Linked DNA regions of Thermogemmata fonticola. The protein of the gene in region 2 interacts with the protein of the main gene of each other region in a pairwise test. Links are inferred from orthologs where the notes say so. Each region holds a gene or a part of one and is shown on either strand. Other genes may lie near its edges. The genes, in order: odhB and lpdA.

Region 1 (9,457 bases), on a different replicon or contig from region 2:
CGCCATACACGACTCCGCCTTTGATGAGGCCGCCGCCAAGGACCACGGACCAAGCACGGGAGTAATGGTCGCGCCCGGCATTGGCATTGATCCGCGGGGTACGCCCGAAATCCCCCATCCAGACGATGACCGTGTCTTGCAGTTTGCCCCGCTGATACAAGTCCTTCACCAGCGTAGCAAAAGCGGAGTCCAGCGTCGGAAGCATGCGCGTGAGCGCGGCATGGGTGTTGTTGTGGAGGTCCCAGCCACCCATAGTGATCTGAACGCAAGCCACACCTGCCTCCACCAGCTTGCGAGCGAGCAAGGCAGAGCGGCCAAAGGGCGTGTTACCGTATTCCTCTTTCAGCTTCGGGTCGATCGGCTTGCCATCAATTTCCTTGTCGAGACTGAAAACATCCTTGCGGGTGGAGACCACCATGTTGAGGGCTTTCTCGTATACCTCGCGGTGAGCGGTCGCAGCATCGCCGGGGACGTTGGTGGTGAAACCATTTTCGATACGCGCAAACAAGGCAGCCCGGCGAGCTGTGCGCCCATCATCCACCGGGGAGTTCACATTCTCCGGCGGCTGACCCGGATTCTGTATGTTGAACGGAGCGTAGCGCATGCCCAAAAAGCCAGCGCCGCCTCGCGGTCCGCCAACGGAAATGAAAGCGGGCAGATCGGCGTTCCGCATCGCCTCAATATCCATCGCCTGATAGTAAGCGAGCACGGAGCCGATAGAAGGATAGTCCAGAAGCGGATTGCGCTGCCGACCGGTGTTCATTATGTAGGTGCCGCGATCATGATCCCCTTCGCGGGAGTTGAGCGAGCGGATGATCGACAAGTGATTGAAGACTTTCGCCAATTTGGGCAGATATTCCGAAATCTGGATGCCGCTGACCACGGTGTTGATCGGCTTATGAGGGCCGCCATTGGGGCTGCCCGGCTTCATGTCGAACATGTCAATCGTCGGCGGTCCACCGGCCATCCAGAGGATGATGAGGCTTTTCTGCTTTTTCCGCATTTCTGGAGCCGCGGCCCGAACTTTAGCCAGAAACTCCAGCCCCGGCAGTGTCAAGCCCGCAGAGGCAATACTGTGTTGCAGAAAATGGCGGCGATCTGTGATTCCGAACATGGCAAAGGCTCCGTGTCACACAACAATCGGGGTGCTACCGCGTTATCCACATCCTCACTCAAACAGCGGATACATTAACCTAGCACAGCTTTGGGAAACGTCACCGTGCTCGTCGAGGGGAACCTCTTCCCCCTCATTTGCCGCTGCTATAGACTATGACGCCAATCCCCCGCCCAAGTTCCGAAAAAACTCCTCCGTAGCCGACAAGTCTGATCAAGAAATGGACCTCAAGCTCTTGTTTGTCTTGCTCAGGGAATTGGCCAGAGGGCATGCCAAACCACCGCAGGCTGAATTCCTCTGCCTGGTTTTGCCACCCGATCTTCGATTCTTATGTATGTCAGCAGATATCCAGGTTGCTTTGGCTTGGAAGAGGGAAAAGTTTTTACTATGATGTGCGACTGTCCCGCTTGTGAGACCTAATCAGATGGTTGGCCAGGCTGGTCCGACTTGGGCCGCAGTGAGCTGAACACAGTTTCTGGAGGTTGTTATGCGCCCAACACGTTACCTGATGGGAGTGCTCGCGGGGGTAGGTCTCTGCCTTTTGCTGAAGGCAGGCGCGCCAGCGGAGGTGTTGGCTCAGGCTGCATCCGCGGGTCAGAAAGACAAGCAGAAGGTGGAGAAAAAAGAGAATGGAAGCAAAGCACCTGCCACCATAAGGGAACCCGGCCAGACCAAGGAGGTGGGGAAGGCAGGAGCGAGTGGTGGAGTCGTTGAGGTCTACCAGGCCAAAGATGGCTGGCGGTTCCGCATCAAAAATGCTCAAGGGAAATCCCTGGCCATCGGTGTGGTGGGGTATTCCACCAAAGAGGAAGCGTTGCAGGTGGTCCAACAGGTACAAGGGATACTCAACAGTCAAAAGGTAGTCACGGTAGAAGGGAAGAAGTGACCTAGCGGAATTCGCGGGGAATCCGCTCTCCCGGAAGCCGGCGGACAAAAGGGTAGCGGTCCAAGCCGATGACAGGTATGAGCCAATCGTGAGTAATTTCCGGCTGGAGAAATGCGCCGGCGCGGACGTACATCATCGCGAGTCGGCTAGTGCCCGGTTCCCCCACACGTACCACCGGCTGAATCCGGCGGTACAGATCGGGATCCGCGTAAGTGACGGCATGGACGCAATGGGCGATCCGTGGGTTGTACCAAAGCGTATCTAATACACGATAGCGAACTTGGCCGGAATTAAGTTGGAAAAACCATTGCCGGGCTAGCTCATAGCGTAAGGCCGAGATTTCGTAAGGTCCCCACATCGAGATGCGGTCCTTCTGCTCCGCAGCCCGCTGCATCGTTTCCTCAAGCGTATAGTTTTTCCCCGGCTGAGGCCACAGGCGCAGGGGCCGGACGGGTCCTTCGGCTGGAAGCCAACTGATTGTGAACCATTCGACGGCCAGGGTACCATCTGCCTGCCGGCTGGCCTTGGCAAAAATGGCCCATGTATGTGCCGTACGCGGTCGGAAAGGGATCGCCTGACCGCCGAAGAGAATCATGTAATGCCGGTTCTGGCCAATAGCTTGAGGAGGAGCGGCATTCCCCAAGGGAAGGACCAAACCCACGTCAACAGAATTCCTGTCCAACTCCAAGGCCGCGCGTGGAAAAGCAGCAGGATGAAGTACGTTGGGGCGTATCCGCTTTTCATCCTCTGCCTTCGCCTCGCCAAACGGCAGCGCCAACCACAAAATCCCCACCCAAGGGGAGAAATAGACACGTGACCGATCCAGAATACCCGTCTTGCTATTCATCTGCAACGCTCATTCTCTCAGGGATGCGAAGGGAGGAGGGTTGGAAACGGAGAGGAGGGTCCCCACCAACTCTTCCCATGGAACTCCCATCGGTTGTCGCTCAGGGAAGTATGACTTTACTTCCCCACATCTTGAGATGAAAGGAAGGGAGGGAACGTTACTTCGGATGGAAGCGGCAAGAGGCGTACTGCGGAGTCGCTTGGCAGGGTATGCTGTCGCATCCAAAGCGGGAAAGAGAGTGCGAACCGATTTTCAGGAATGCAAGGGTTTGCCGGCCCATGCCATACGAGCGGCTTCGGCGAGGACTTCACTGAGGGACGGATGGGGATGGATGCACCGGGCCACATCTTCGGCAGAAGCGTGAAACTCCAGAAGAGTAGCGCACTCCGCAATCAACTCTGAGGCTTGAGGACCGATAATGTGCACGCCCAACAGCCGGTCTGTGTCCTCCTCAGCGAGTACTTTGACCCAGCCGGTCGTATCGCCGAGGGCTTTGGCCCGCCCATTAGCCGAGAAAGGGAATCGCCCAACGCGGTAGCGGATGCCTTTCTGTTGCAGCTCCTGTTCTGTCGCACCGACGCTAGCCACCTCTGGATGAGTGTAGATCACGCTGGGAATGGCGGAGTAGTTGACGCGGGGCTTCATTCCGGCTAGGCGTTCTGCCACGACTACGCCTTCGGCACTGGCTTTGTGGGCCAGCATCGGACCAGCAATCAAATCGCCTACCGCCAAGATGTGCGGCACCGCCGTGCGATAGTCAGCATCGACAGCCAGGCGTCCACTTGCCGGGTCCAGGCGTAAGCCCACAGTTTCCAAGCCTAATCCCTCAGTGTAAGGCTTGCGCCCGACGGCAACGAGAACGCGATCGCCCCGGAAGGTTCGGCGTGTGCCATCGGCTAAAGAAGCCACGAGAGTGATCCCGTTGCCATCTGCTTGGGCTTCGATGACGCGTGTTTGAAAATGGAATTGCATTCCCTGACGTGTCAATTGCTTGAGAAGCTCCCCGGCGATTTCGCTATCCGTGTGGGGTAATAGGCGAGGCAGCGCTTCCAGTACGGTGACCTCGGCTCCCAACCGGCGCCAGACGGAACCAAGTTCCAATCCGATATATCCCGCGCCGATAATCAGCAGATGCTGCGGAACAGTGGTGAAATGGAGGGCCTCGGTTGAGCTGACAACGACTTGGCCATCGAAGGGGAGAAAAGGCAGTTCTACGGGAACACTTCCCGTTGCCAGAAGGATATGACGTCCTTGCAAGGGGAGTGCCGTCCCTTCCGCCTGTTGCACGACCACTTGATGACCGCCGTTCAAGCGGGCCACGCCGTGATAGGAATCAACGCCATATTTCTTGAACAGGAATGCGATGCCTTGGGTCAGTTCATGGACGATGCGGTCTTTGCGAGCCAGCAGAGTTGCCAGATCAAGAGTAACGCCGGAGAGCCGCACGCCGTGGCTGGCCAAGTGCTGCTGCGCTTGGACGTACCAATAGCTAGAATCGAGGAGCGCTTTGGACGGAATACACCCGATATTCAGGCAGGTGCCGCCTAGTTGCTTACGTTTGTCCACACATGCCACTCGCAGCCCCAGTTGTGCGGCACGGATCGCGGCCACATATCCTCCTGGACCCGCGCCAATGACCAACAGATCGTAAGTTTCTGCCATAAAATGAGCATCCAGAAGAATTCAGGGGAAGGCACAATTAAGGTCAACAATGTAGATTATATCTACGTATATCTGTATTTCCAATTACGGCAAGTCTAACATCAGAACTGCAGGATTTTCGATACATTCCTTCACACGGACGAGGAACTGAACGGCTTCGCGACCGTCGATCAACCGGTGATCGTAACTCAAAGCCAGATACATCATGGGGCGGATTGCGATCTGGTCTTGGACAACGACTGCTCGCTTCTGGATAGCATGCATTCCCAAAATGGCTGACTGGGGGGGATTGAGAATCGGTGTGCTGAGCAAAGAGCCAAATACCCCGCCGTTGGTAATCGTAAATGTGCCCCCCTCCAAATCCTGGAGTGTGATTCGGCCCTCACGAGCTTTGCGTGCCAATTCGGCGATGGCGGATTCAATCTGCGCAAAACTGAGGCGATCCGCATCTCGGATCACCGGCACTATCAATCCACGATCTGTACTCACGGCTACACCAATGTCATAATAATGATGATATACAATATGTTGTCCATCAATTCTAGCATTGATGATGGGAAATGCTTTCAATGCTTCCACAACAGCTTTCACAAAAAATGACATAAATCCCAGCTTGACTCCATGCCTTTTTTCAAATCGTTCATTATAACGTTGCCGCAGTTCGATGATGGTGGACATGTCGGCTTCGTTGAAGGTGGTCAGCGTCGCGGTCGTTTGCTGGCTTTCCAGAAGCCGCTCGGCAATGCGGCGGCGGATGTGACTCATCGGTTCGCGCGTGACAGACCGCCCAGTAGGAGTAGCTCCAGCCGAGGGAGCGGAAACAGAAGGGGGAGAAAGAGACGGGGCTAACGAGGCGGAGGCTGAAGGCGGAGCTAGAGGACCTGGAGTGGAGCCGTCGCCGCCAGGAGAGGGAGGGAGAGTGGAAGCTCCAGCGCTCGTAGCCGCGGGGGTGCGCTGGGCCATAGCCGCGAGCACATCCCCCTTGGTGATTCGCCCTCCCGGTCCGGTTCCCGTGACTTCAGCAGCGCTAAGTTGGGCTTCCGCGAGCAGTCGCGCGGCCGCCGGCGAAGAACGAGGAGTCACCGGAGAAGGTGAAAGCGGTGGCGGAGGCACCGGGCCGCTTGACGGACCAATTCCAGGGGCTGTTACTGGGGGAACGGTGCTCTTTTCAGCTTGTGCCGATCGGTCCGGAGGGAGTGTTTCAGCCAGGGGTGGGATATCTGCGGGGCGGGACTCAGCCGATGCTGTCGCTTCCGTGTCAATTACAGCGAGGACTGTACCAATGCGTACTGTTTCCCCTTCACGCACGCGCCAGCTTAGCTTACCAGCCGCGGGAGCGGGAAGTTCCTGAGTGGCTTTATCGGTTCCCAATTCGGCCACAGGTTCATCCGCACGGACCCAAGCGCCATCCGGTTTCAACCAGCGGTTCAGTGTCACCTCGCTGATCGATTCACCCAGGGCAGGAACGACTAGCTCGATCTGAGGCATGAAAGTTGGCTCCTCTGGTGCAATAGCTGGCTTGTGATGGTGTGGTTGGTCAGGAAGTCGATCCTTCGTTAGCGATTATTATGGGTTGGGGTGATGGTGCCTGCGATATCTCGGAAACCAGGGCGAGAGGAGACTCCGCGCCTGGGGGGCCGTTGGCCGATTGAGGAGTAGGAGTGATCCACCCGACCGAGCCAGGGCCGATTGGACTGGGGGGAGTGGTTGCGAAGGCTCCTTCCACCAGAAGCTGTTGCTCTCGCTGATGGACGTGGAACGAACCCGTGGCTGGGCTGGCTCCGGCATCCCGCCCGACGTATTCCACGGGGAAACCCATCGCTCGCAAGCGTGGTTCCACGAACGACCACGCGCCCATGTTCTGGGGTTCCTCTTGGACCCAGAGCCACTCCCGGCAGCGTCGATAACGGCCCAGAACGGTCCCCAATTGTTCTCCGGGCCAGGGATACAATTGCTCCAGCCGTACCAAGGCCACACTGACGGTTTGCAGGTGTTCCCGGTGGCGGAGGAGTTCGTAGTAAATCTTCCCGGAACACAGGAGCACACGCGTTACCACCTCCGGATTGGCTGACGCATCATCGAGCACTTCGTGAAAATGTCCGGCTTCCAGCTCCGTGACGGGGGATTGCGCTTGGGGCAGGCGGAGCAGACTCTTGGGTGTCATCACCACGAGCGGCTTGCGAAATGGCCGCTTCACCTGCCGGCGCAGAAGGTGGAAGTACTGGGCAGGAGTGGTGGGATAACACACCTGGATGTTGTCTTCCGCACACATTTGCAGGAAGCGTTCCAGTCGGGCGGAGGAGTGCTCCGGCCCTTGCCCTTCATACCCGTGAGGCAGCAGCAGAACCAAGCCGCTGGAACGGTTCCACTTCGATTCCCCGGAGACGAGGAATTGATCGATGATGACTTGGGCACCATTAGCGAAGTCGCCGAATTGGGCTTCCCATAACACCAGAGTGTACGGATCATCGAGGGAGTAACCATATTCGAATCCCAGGATGGCCGCTTCGGACAAGCTGCTATCGTAGACCTCGAACACGGCTTGTTTCGGGGATAAATGGGCCAAAGGGTAGTACTCGGCACCGGTGTGATAATCTACGAGCACAGCGTGACGCTGGGAGAAAGTGCCGCGGCGGCTGTCTTGACCGCTGAGGCGAACAGGAATCCCCTCTAGCAGCAATGTGCCGAAGGCTAGGGCCTCGGCTGTCGCCCAGTCTACGGACTTGCGCTGCCGAACCGCTTCGTGTCGGCTGTGCAGCAATTTGATCAGTTGCGGGTGGACAGTGAACCCTTCCGGAAGATGCACAAAAGCATCAGCCACGGTATCCAGATGTCGACCTGCGGCGCCGGTTTCTACCACCGTGTGCGTGTACTGGCGTTGCAAGCCGCGCCAGCGCCCCCCAAACCCTTCCATGCCCCGGCGGCGGGATTGTCCCAACGCCACCTGGCCGCGGACCTCTTTCAACGTGCTTTCCAGCTTCTGCCGGTACTCCGCAACGGCGACATCGGCATGCCGTAAGGCTTCGACCAGCCTGTCCTGAAACTCGGCATCCAAGGCGGCGGACACTTCCGCAGTGAGCGATTCCTGAGAAGGCTCAGCCGACAGTTCGGCTAACTTCTGGGCATAGATCTGGGAGATGGGCCGCTTCTGCTCGATGATGCGGCATTGCAGCGGTTGGGTGAAACTGGGATTATCTCCCTCGTTGTGGCCCCATTTGCGGTAGCAAACCAGGTCGATGACCACATCGCGTTGGAATTGTTGCCGGAACTCCAAAGCCAAATGAGCAACCGCGACGCAGGCTTCTGGGTCCTCCGCATTGACGTGAAAGATCGGCACCTGGACGAATTTGGCGATGTCCGTGCAGTACTGTGTCGAACGGGCATCGCGGGGATTGGTCGTGAAGCCGATTTGGTTGTTCACCACAATGTGGAGAGTGCCGCCTGTGCGATAACCTGCCAGGTTCATCAGATTGAACGTTTCCATGACGATGCCCTGACCCGCAAAGGCGGCATCGCCGTGGATGAGAATCGGTATGCCTCGCTTCCGCTCGCGATCCTGGTGCAGCCGTTGCTTACAACGCACTCGCCCTTGAACCACCGGATCGATAATTTCCAAATGGCTCGGATTGGGGGTCAGCGAGATATGCACCTTCTGACCGGCTGAGGTTTCCACATCGGCAGAGAATCCCAAATGATACTTGACATCGCCGTCTCCGTCGATGGTAGACTGCGGCAGATAATTGTCCTCGAACTCAAAGAAGATTTCCGCCAAGGGTTTGTTGAGGATATTGGCCAGAACGTTCAAGCGACCGCGGTGGGCCATACCGAGCACGTATTCGCGCACGCCTAGTTCCGGACCTTTCTCGATGAGGGCATCAAGGATTGGAATAAGCGTTTCTCCGCCTTCCAGGGAGAAACGTTTCTGTCCCACGTATTTGGTGTGCAGGAACCGTTCAAAGGTCTCGGCCTGAAGCAGAGTGATGAGGATGCGATAGCGTTGCCGCAGACCCAGCCGCCATTGCCCTCGCTGGGTTTCTAGACGCTGAGCGATCCAGTTGCGGATGTCCAGCGAGTCGATGTGCATGAATTCCACGCCCACACTGCCGCAGTAGCTGGCCTGAAGATGTTCCAGCAATTGACGCAAGCGGACCGGCCCGCCCAAGCCCCACACTGATGAAGCATCGACGGTTTGGTCCAAATCCGCCGCCGTTAGGCCAAAATTGGCTAGGTCGAGAAGGGGTGAGGGAGGCGGCGGACCGGCAGACAAGGGATCGATATGAGCTTGCAAGTGACCCGCTTGGCGGTACCAGTGGATCAGCCTTTCAACACCCGTTTGCCGGCGCAGTTCGTCGCTTCCAGAAACGACCCGGCGTTCATCTTCCCCTCGGCTGGCAAACTCCATCCCTGAGAAAAAGGCGGCCCAACTCGAATCGACTGACGATGGATTGTCACGCCAGCGGCGGTACAACTCTTCGAGAAGCGGTCCATTTTCGCTGTACATTGGCAATCTCCAGCCCCTGTCAGCGTAATTATAAGTAGAAACAAAGCTATCCGAGAAAGTCGGACTCATGTTGACCCCTGCTACAAGCCAGCTTTTCCGGGTTGCTTTCCTTCTCATGGCCGAGGGCGAGCTGAGACTACGTCTGCCTGGAGAGAATGACCTGGAGAAACAGGTATCAAATACCAAGCAGAGACGATATGATAGCGAAAACGTGGCGGAGGAAGTGACGGACGATATCACGTAACCTTTGCAAGGGGGATTCCCATGTTGCGCTCAGGACACAAAGTGTTAGGAGGAATCGTGGGGGTGATCGCTGCATTCATGCTGGCGCCGACTCCCCAAGCCGCCGGTCAACCTGGTGTTCCCAAAGCAGGAGCGACCCTAAAAGCTGGCGATCCAGCCCCTGATCTCAAAGCCGATAAGTGGTGGAATGGCGATCCCGTTACC
Region 2 (9,383 bases):
AGCTCCGATCCGTCAGCGGTGCCGGGGCATAGTAGACGAAGCCGAGCAAGCGCTCTTCCGCCTCCCAAACCCAGGCGTGATGATCGTAATCCTTCAGGGCGGCGAAGTAGTCCGTAAAGACTTCCTCCAGAGCGTCCAGTTCGTGAGGGAGGAACATATCCGTCTGCGCGGTGAGTTCCAGCAACGGGGGGACATCCGGCGGTTGGAGCAGGCGGATCATCGGCAGGCTCCCTCATGCAAGTTGGCGAAGGCAGCGAGCGCTCCGTTGCTTTAGCGGCCCGGAGCGGGCGGGCGATCGACTCTTCGCCCACCCCCAGCGGCAAGCTATCGGTCCATCAGGCAGCCGGGGGTCAGGCTATCGGCTCGCTCGGCAGTCCGGTAATATGGATCATACCCTGTCGTGGCTGCAAGAGCGGGCGCCGAGGAACCCAGAATGAAGACCATCATCGAACCCTTTCGCATCAAGATGGTGGAACCGTTACGGTTGACCACACGCGCGGAACGGGAGGCGATTTTGCGTTCCGCCTATTTCAATCCGTTTTTGATACCGGCGGAGGCGGTGCTGATCGACTTGCTCACCGACAGCGGCACAGCGGCGATGTCCAGCGAGCAGTGGGCCGGGATGCTCCGGGGCGACGAGTCGTACGCGGGGGCGCGGAGCTGGTATCGTTTCGAGGCCGTGATGAAGGAGATCACCGGCATGCCCCACGTTCTGCCGACGCATCAAGGCCGGGCCAGCGAACGCATCCTCTTCGAGCTGCTCGGCGGGCCGGGTAAGATCGTGCCGAGCAATAGCCACTTCGACACCACCCGCGCGAATATCGAGCACTCCGGAGCGGAGGCGGTGGACCTGCTCTGCGAAGAAGGGAAAAAGCCCCGCCTGCGCCGCCCTTTCAAGGGGAACATGGATGTGGCCCGGCTGGAAGAGCTAATCCAGAAGGTGGGGCCGGAACGCATCCCCGTCGTCATGATGACCGTCACGAACAACACCGGCGGCGGCCAACCCGTGAGCCTGGCCAATCTTCGAGCGGTGCGCCAGGTCTGCGACCGTTACGGCATCCCGTTGTTCCTGGACGCCTGCCGCTTCGCCGAGAATGCCTACTTCATCAAACTGCGGGAAGAAGGACAGCAGCACCGCTCCGTGCGGGACATCGTCCGGGACATGTTCGCTCTGGCCGACGGCGCCACCATCAGCGCCAAGAAGGATGGGCTGGTCAACATCGGCGGCGTGCTGCTCATGCGGGATGATCAGCTAGCCCAGCGGGCCAACAACCTCCTGATCCTGACCGAAGGGTTCATCACTTACGGCGGACTGGCAGGGCGGGACCTGGAAGCGATGGCCCAGGGTTTCCAGGAAGTGCTGGACGAGGATTACTTGCAATACCGCATCCGCAGCGTGGAGTATCTGGGCGAAGGTCTGCTGCATGCCGGGGTGCGGATCGTCGAGCCGCCGGGGGGGCACGCTATTTACATCGATGCCGCCGATTTCTGCGAACACTTGACGCCGGATGAATTTCCCGGCCAGGCCCTGGTGTGTGCCCTGTACCGCCATGCGGGGATCCGCGGCGTCGAGATCGGCAGCGTCATGTTCGGACGGCAGGACCCGGCCACGGGACGCATGATCCATCCGCCGATGCAATTGGTGCGCCTGGCCATCCCCCGCCGGGTGTACACCCAAAGCCACATCGACTACGTCATCGAAGCCGTGGCGGAAGTCTACGCCGACCGCTCGTCCATCCGCGGCTTGCGCCTCATCGACGCACCCCCGCTACTGCGGCATTTCACCGCCCGCTTTGAGGAGATTTGACCCGGCTGGACCGCGACAAGTGTTATCGTCCCCCTGCATCCTTGTTTTCTCTTATTTCCCCCCTCCCTGGAGGAAGGATGAACCGCTCCATGACAGACCGGCCTTCACCCTCACGCACCCTCACCCTGGCTGTCATCGTGCCGACCTGGCAGGAAGCGGATTGCTTGCCCCTGCTGCTCCAGTCGCTTCAGGAGCAAAGCGCACCGGCCGAGTGCATTGTCGTCGCCGATGGCGGCTCCACGGATGGGACCGCGGCCATCGCGGAGCAAGGCGGCGCCCTGGTTCTCTCCTGTCCTCAGCGCGGCCGAGGCCGACAGATCGCTTACGCCCTGGATTTCTGTCCGCAGGACATCATCCTGATCGCCCATGCCGACATGATCTTCCCCCCTGTGGCTTTGGAACGGGTCCGCCAACGGCTCGCCGATCATCCCGAAATTGTGGGCGGCTGCCTGGGCCATCGCTTTGACAGTGCAGCCTGGTGGTATCGTCTCGTCGAATGGGCCGATCGCCGCCGCGCCCGCCGGGGACTGGCTTACGGCGACCAGGCCCAGTTCTTCCGCCGCTCGGTCCTGGAAGCCATCGGCGGCTTTCCCCCCTGGCCGTTTCTGGAAGATGTGGCCCTATCCCGGCGTTTGCAGCTAAGCGGACCGCTCGCCTATCTCGATCTTCCCGTGACGGTCTCTCCGCGCCGCTTCCAAAAGCGGGGACTGCTCCCCGTGCTGTGGCAGAACTGGCGCATCCGGCGGCGTTTGGCCCGGCATGGCGAAACCATCGTAGAGAAACTGTACCAGGAATACTACGCGGCCCCACCGCCGGCCGCCGGCGTAGAAGCGCTTAGGCAACGAGAAACATCAGAGCCAAGGGGCCAGAACCGCTCTTCTCACGCCGCACTTCCTGGAAGGAACCGGGGACACGCTTCGGACGGCGTAGCCCACGGATAGCACTCACTCCGTTGAACAAGCAACACTCACTTATACGCGCTGGGTGTTTCCAACGAGCAGCTCTAACTGCGTTTCGGACGAGCGATATGGACGGAGGCACCGTAAGCCAGCTCGGCACATTCCATGAGGGTTTCCGAAAGGGTGGGATGGGGGTGAATGGTTTCCAGGAGGTCGCGGGCGACGGCGCCCATCTCGATGGCCAACACTCCTTCGGCGATCATATCTCCGACACCGACGCCGACCATGCCAACGCCCAGGATGCGTTTGCTGTCCGGCTCGACGAGGAGTTTGGTCAACCCTTCGGTGCGGTCGAGGGTTACTGCGCGGCCGCTGGCGGTCCAGGGGAACTTGAGGACCTCGTGGGGAATCCCTTCCGCCTGGGCTTGCTTTTCCGTCAGGCCGGCCCAGGCGATTTCCGGATCGGTGAAGACCACGGCTGGAATCGCGCGGGGCTGCCAGGCCGCCGGTTCCCCCAAGAGCGCTTCGACGGCGACCCGTGCTTCCGCTGTCGCCTTGTGGGCCAGTCCCGGCTCCCCCGCCGCATCGCCCACGGCATAGATGTGCGGTACGCTGGTGCGGCGTTGTGCATCGACGCGGATGTAACCACGCTCATCGACCTGCACCCCGGCCTTGTCCAGGTTCAGATGGGCCGTATTGGGCCGGCGCCCCACGGCGACCAGCACGTGGTCGAAGAGGAGCCGTTCCGGCACATCCCGGCCTTCCAGGGTCACAGCGATCCCCTCCTCCGCCGCTTGCACACTGGCCACCCGCGTGTTCACGTAAATGGCGGCGAACTCCCGACGCAGGCGTTTCTCCAGCGGCGCCACCAGGTCCCGGTCCGCCAGGGGCAAGAGGCCGTCCAAGGCTTCCACGACCGTCACCTGGCTGCCCAGGGCCGCATAGACGGTGCCGATCTCCAAGCCAATGTACCCCCCTCCGATGACCAACAAGCGCGGCGGCAGGCAGGACAGTTGCAGGGCGGCCGTGCTATCCCAGATGCGCTGGGGATCGACCTGCCAGGCGGAAGGCACCACGGGCAGCGAGCCGGGAGCCAGGATGCAATGCTCGAAGCGCAAGGTCAGCTCTTCGCCGACGCTGGGACGCACCCGGACGGTGTGCGGGTCGAGGAAGGTGGCGTGACCGGTGAGCACCTGGACGCCGCGGGCCTTGGTCAACTGGGCGATCCCGCTATTGAGCCGGCCCACGACTTGCTTCTGGACGTAGCTGCGCAGGCGCTCCAGGTCGATCTGCGGTCCCTCGAAGCGCACGCCCTGTTCCGCCAAGGCGCGGACTTCATGGAGGAGCCGGGCGATATGCAACAGCGCCTTGGAGGGGATGCAGCCGCGATTGAGGCAGACGCCGCCCAGGCGGTTATCCTCATCGACCAGGGTGACGGCCCATCCGCGATCGGCCGCATGCAACGCCGCCGGGTAGCCGCCGGGTCCGGCGCCAATCACCAGGAGCTGAGTGCTGCGGGTTTCCGCCATCGCTGTGTCACTCCCTTGGGAAGCTGGGGCAGCCGCTTCCGCCACGGCCTGATTGGTCCCTCCGGTCCCCGGCAGCGCTCCGCCGCCCCTCTTGCGCCGCCGCTCGGCTGGACCCCCGCCTCCGCCTTACCTTCGCCCTGTCTCCGCTCCTCTCCTTCCCTTTCTCTGTCAGCGCTTGAGGACGCCGGTGATCTCATCCGCCAGGTCCTGGGCATCGTAGATTTTGCGCAGCGCTTCCAGAATGCCCCGGCTATCGACGGAGATGGCCCGCGCTTGCTCGTCATCGTAGATGAAGTCCAGCACCAGCGACTGGATGTTGCCATCGAAGATCAGGCCCACGACCTCCCCCTTTTTGTTGATGACCGGCGAGCCGGAGTTGCCGCCGATAATATCCGCCGTGCAGACGAAGTTCAGCGGCGTCTGGAGATCGAGGGCCTTTTTGCGCTCCAGCCAGCGCTTGGGCAGCACGAAGGGGGGCTGATGCTTCTGCTCCTCGGCTCGCTGGAACATGCCGGCGAAGGTGGTGAACGGCGGCACGTCCTTGCCATCTTCCTTGTACCCCTTGACCACGCCGAAGGCCAAACGCAGGGTAAAGGTGGCATCAGGATAGACCCGGTCCCCATCCATGGCGAAGCGGGCCTTGGCCAAAGCGGCGTAAGCCTGGCGCTTCGGCTCCTCGACTTCATTCTCGAAGCGCTTGCGTACGGCGCGGGCAGCCGGATCGACCAGCAGGGCCAGATCCATCATCGGATCGTTCCAACGGCTGACCTCGACCTTCTGGCCGGCCTTGGCCTTCTCTTCGATCTCTGCGAAGACTTTCTTGCGGAACTCCACATCGCGGACGCGAGTGCCGCTGATCAATTCATAGGCCCGTTCGCGGGGGGATTTGCCAGCCAGCACTTTCTGAACCAGTTCGTGCTCCGCTCCCAGACTCGTCGCCAGGAAGGTCAGGGCATCGGTGAGTTTGACGATCTCCAGGTCTTCATAGATCGGTTCATCGGAGAAGAGCTGGAATTTGAGGCTGGGCAGGCGAGCGTCGGCGAACTCGCGCAGGCGTTCTCCGCCGGGTTTGGGCAGCTCCTCGGCAGCACGGACGAGGGTTCGGGCGATTCCGAAGGAGGCGCAATAGAAGCCGGCGGCGTTTTCCAGCAGGGTGACATCCCGGATCAACTCGGCCCGGACCTTTTCCGCCTGGGCGATGACCTCAAAGGCTTTCGTGGCCTCGGCGTGCCAAGGCGGCAGGGGCTGCATCCGCACTTGCAAATGGGTCAGATAGTCCCGCAGGCGTTTCTCCTGGGCCTCTTTGCGGGCCATCAGTTTGGGATCGAGCAGGCCCGCCAAGCCGCCGATCCGCGCCTTGCGGCTGTTCTGGATGCTGAATAGCTCATCTTCCGCACGCTGGGCATTGCGCTCGCTGCGGGCGCTCCAGGCGCTCAGCAGCACCTCCAGCCGGTTGAGACGCTGGAGCAGATAGGGATAGCCGGTGTCCCGCAGGTATTTCAGCTCCGCCATCGTATTGCCCCGGTTGGTCCGGCCCGGATGCCCCGAGACGAAGACCAGCTCCCCTTCCCGGCTCCCCTGGGCGCTCCACTTCAGATAATGCTGGCTGTTGATCGGCTTGCCGTTCTCGTACACGCGCACAAAGGCCACATCGAGGCAGTAGCGGGGATATTCGAAGTTGTCCGGGTCTCCGCCGAAGAAGGCGGCGTCTTTTTCCGGCGCGAAAACCAGGCGGATGTCAGTGTACTTTTTGAAGGTGTAGAGGTGATATTGCCCGCCAGCGTAAAGGGTGACGACATCGGCGCGGATGTTTTTGTCTGGGTCAGCGGCGGCTTTCTCCAGCTCGGCGATGCGGGCCTGGCGCAGCTTGAACGCCTCGGCGGGCGGGGTCCCCGGCGGCACCGCCTTTTCCACCTCCGCCGTCACATCCTGGATCCCGATAAGGACGTTCAGCTCCAGCCCCTTGCAAGGCAACTCCTCCGCCAAAGTTTTCGCATGGAAGCCGTCACGCAGGTAGTTCTTCTCCGGGGTAGACAGCTTGGCCAGATCATCCGAAGCCACGTGGTGATTGGTCATCACCAGGCCGTAGGGGCTGACGAAGCTGCCGGAGCCGCCGGAATTGAAGCGGACCGAGGCCAGCCGGACATGTTCCAACCAGGCGTCATCCGGGGCGAAACCGTACTGTTTCTGCAAGTATTCCCGCGGCGGCTGGTTGAACAGCCACATCCCCTCATCGCCATAGACGGGTTCCGCCATCATAAGCCATCCCACTGCTAGAATCACGTTTTTTGCCAAGGTGATGAACCGGGAGCGCATGATCTGCCCCTCCACAGGTCGAACGGTTGCGTCCTGCCCGCCGCGACTGAGGTCCCCTTCCCTCCGCCGTGGTGTGGGCCACAACCCGCTGGTGGCGACGTTATAGCGTTCCCGTTGCGTTTGTCCGCCCCTGCCGCTCCGCCAGCGAAATCGAGCCTCGGCCGCCGTCATAGCTAACCGCAGCTCCCCATGCGATCGGCCGCCTCAGAGAGACAATCCCGCCAGGCGGGAGGCTAGCCCCTGGGTTGGAGTCATGGTACGGCCTGGAACGGCCGGCAGGCCAGCAGCGACGACGAGGCCAGGCAGGAATCCGTGACAGGGAAGGAAGGCGGTGGGACAACTCCCTCTCTCCAGGTTATCATGGTACAAAAAGCCTTCGGTAAGCACTCGGAAGCCGACCCCGGCGAGTCGCAACCGTGGCGGGAAGGCAGGATGTGCGGAATGCGACGGCGACGAACAACCCCCTCCGAGGAGATCGCGGTGCTCAGTGACTTGAAAGCCCAGCAGCCAGCCTCGGCGCAGGATATCGAATCGCTCAGAATCCTGGAATATCTGGCGCAGGTTTGCGATCTGCCTTTCGATCTGGAGCATGCCGCCCAGCTTTATCGGGCGGCGGTGCAGCGGATCGAGCCGACGTTGCCGCGGGCCTCACGCATCCGCTTGGCTCAAGCGGCCGAGGGACTGGGGATTCGCCTGCAATCCCATCACTACTCGATCCGGGAGGCGTTGTCCTACATCCACCGTGAGGAAGTTCCCCTGCTCATTTTTGCGATCACGCCCACGGGGAGCGGGCGGTGGTTCATTATCGAAGATGCTGAGGGAAGCCGGGGCTTGCTCATCGCCTCGGATAAGGAAGAGCCGGTCTGGCATAGCGCGGATGAGCTAGCGGCTATCCTAGGCGCCAGCGACGCGGATGTGGTTCTGGAATGGCTGGAACCGATTCCCATCGCCGTCACGACTCCTCCGTGGCCGGCTCCGAAGCAGGAGGAGGAGCACGGCCACTTCCTGACCGGCCTGCATCCCTGGAAGCGGCTGCTGCGGCTGTTGCGCCCCGACCGGACGGACATCCGCCTGGTCATCGCCTTTGCCGTGGCGATCGGCCTGCTCAATCTCACCGTGCCGATTGTGACCATGGCCGTGGTCAACACCGTGGCCTTCGGCACGCTGATCCAGCAGCTCATCGTGCTGTGCCTGGGCTTACTCGTGGCGCTCACGATCGCCGGGGTTCTGATTCTGTTGCAGTATTTGCTCGTGGAGTACATCCAGCGGCGGATATTCATTCGTGTGGCTTCGGAGTTGTCGTACAAATTGCCGCGGGTGGACCTCAAGGCCTTCGACCACCGCTACGGGCCTGAGTTGGTCAATCGGTTTTTCGATGTGCTGACCGTGCAGAAGTCCTCGGCAGTGCTGCTGCTCGATGGCGTCTCTTTGCTGTTGCAGATCGGCATCGGCATGGTCCTGCTGGCCGTATATCATCAATTGCTCCTGGGATTCAACATGCTGCTGTTGGGTGCGCTGGCGTTTTGGGTCGTGGTGTTGGGACGGGGCGCGGTGCGCACGGCCATTCGGGAATCCGTCGCCAAGTATCGGGTGGCCGGCTGGATGGAAGAAATCGCGCGGCATCCCGTGGCTTTCAAGCTCGCCGGAGGTCCCCGCATGGCCTGGGAGCGGGCCGAAGCTTTGACGCGGGAGTACCTCGAAGCTCGCAAGCAGCACTTCCGCATTCTCCTGCGGCAGTTCGCCTTCCTGGTGCTGCTGTATATCGTCATCAACGTGGCTCTGCTGGCGCTGGGCGGCACCTTGGTGATCCAGGGGCAACTCACCCTTGGCGAACTCGTGGCGGCGGAAATCGTCATCAATCTCATCCTGGCGACTTTCCTCAAGATCATCAAATACGTCGAGGCGTACTACGACATCTTGGCGGCGATGGATAAACTGGGCCAACTCCAGGACCTGCCGTCCGAAAGCCTCACCGGGGAGCATCACGTCGCGCACAGCAAAGGGGCGAGCGTCACCCTGCATAGCGTCTCCTTCACCTACAGCGGGCAGAAGTGGCCAGCATTGCAACAATTGTCGTTGAGCATCAGTCCAGGGGAACGGGTGGCGATTGTCGGCCCCAATGGCGCAGGCAAAAGCACCCTGGCAGACGTGCTCTACGGCTTGCGCACCCCCCAAAGCGGCTGGGTGGAAATCGACGGCGTGGATATCCGCAGCCTGCGTCCCGATTCCTTGCGGGAACATGTGGCCCTGGTCAAAGGGGTGGAAATCATCGAAGGGACCGTGCTGGACAACCTGCGCATGGGGCGCGAAGAGATCAGCCTCATGCAAATCCACGAGATCCTCGCCAAAGTCGGCATGCTGGACACCATCATGGCCTTCCCCGACGGGCTGCATACTATGCTCTGGGGTGATGGCAAGCCACTGTCATTAGGCCAGGCCAGCCGCCTGATGCTCGCCCGCGCCATGCTGGGAGAACCGAGACTCCTGATCATCGACGAAGCCTTGGACCACCTCGATGAACAATTCCGCGACATGACACTGGCCACTCTCTTGGGTCCAGACACGCCCTGGACGTTGATTGTGATCACACACTCCGAAGCCGTAGCGCGCCAATGCGACCGCGTTATCACCTTGCTGCCGCCAGCGCGTAGCAGTCCGCGGGAGGTCCAGAGCCGCGCCGGCTGATCCTTGCGCTGGACTAGGGAAAGCTAAGGAAGCTGGACCTGGGCCTTCGGAGCCGCTGGGGGAGACAGAAGACGCCCTGGTCCGACTGGGGAGATGCACAACGGATAATTGAGGAAGCGCGGCGGTTCTCCCGCGGGGTTGGCCCCA

The links.
Region 1: the proteins of lpdA (region 2) and odhB interact in binary tests that used the Escherichia coli proteins (3 or more experiments, as listed by UniProt). The link is inferred for Thermogemmata fonticola from one-to-one orthologs.

The regions. Positions count from the first base shown.
Region 1 is NZ_JACEFB010000002.1:128,285-137,741, forward strand. What follows is about bases 3,796-6,739. They hold odhB (2-oxoglutarate dehydrogenase complex dihydrolipoyllysine-residue succinyltransferase), read right to left. Parts: upstream 5,998-6,739; coding sequence 4,594-5,997; downstream 3,796-4,593. Other genes in these bases: lpdA (dihydrolipoyl dehydrogenase), read right to left, coding at 3,796-4,509; H0921_RS04145 (2-oxoglutarate dehydrogenase E1 component), read right to left, coding at 6,047-6,739. Also shown: H0921_RS04120 (DUF1501 domain-containing protein), read right to left, coding at 1-1,114; H0921_RS04125 (hypothetical protein), read left to right, coding at 1,602-2,000; H0921_RS04130 (hypothetical protein), read right to left, coding at 2,002-2,847; more of lpdA, read right to left, coding at 3,100-3,795; more of H0921_RS04145, read right to left, coding at 6,740-9,010; H0921_RS04150 (TlpA disulfide reductase family protein), read left to right, coding at 9,275-9,457. UniProt on the Escherichia coli protein: E2 component of the 2-oxoglutarate dehydrogenase (OGDH) complex which catalyzes the second step in the conversion of 2-oxoglutarate to succinyl-CoA and CO(2).
Region 2 is NZ_JACEFB010000011.1:32,229-41,611, reverse strand. The notes cover bases 2,024-4,893. They hold lpdA (dihydrolipoyl dehydrogenase), read right to left. Parts: upstream 4,236-4,893; coding sequence 2,811-4,235; downstream 2,024-2,810. Other genes in these bases: H0921_RS13410 (S46 family peptidase), read right to left, coding at 4,404-4,893; H0921_RS13420 (TIGR04283 family arsenosugar biosynthesis glycosyltransferase), read left to right, coding at 2,024-2,748. Outside these bases: H0921_RS13430 (GNAT family N-acetyltransferase), read right to left, coding at 1-220; H0921_RS13425 (tryptophanase), read left to right, coding at 434-1,807; more of H0921_RS13420, read left to right, coding at 1,885-2,023; more of H0921_RS13410, read right to left, coding at 4,894-6,722; H0921_RS13405 (peptidase domain-containing ABC transporter), read left to right, coding at 6,993-9,236. UniProt on the Escherichia coli protein: Lipoamide dehydrogenase is a component of the glycine cleavage system as well as of the alpha-ketoacid dehydrogenase complexes.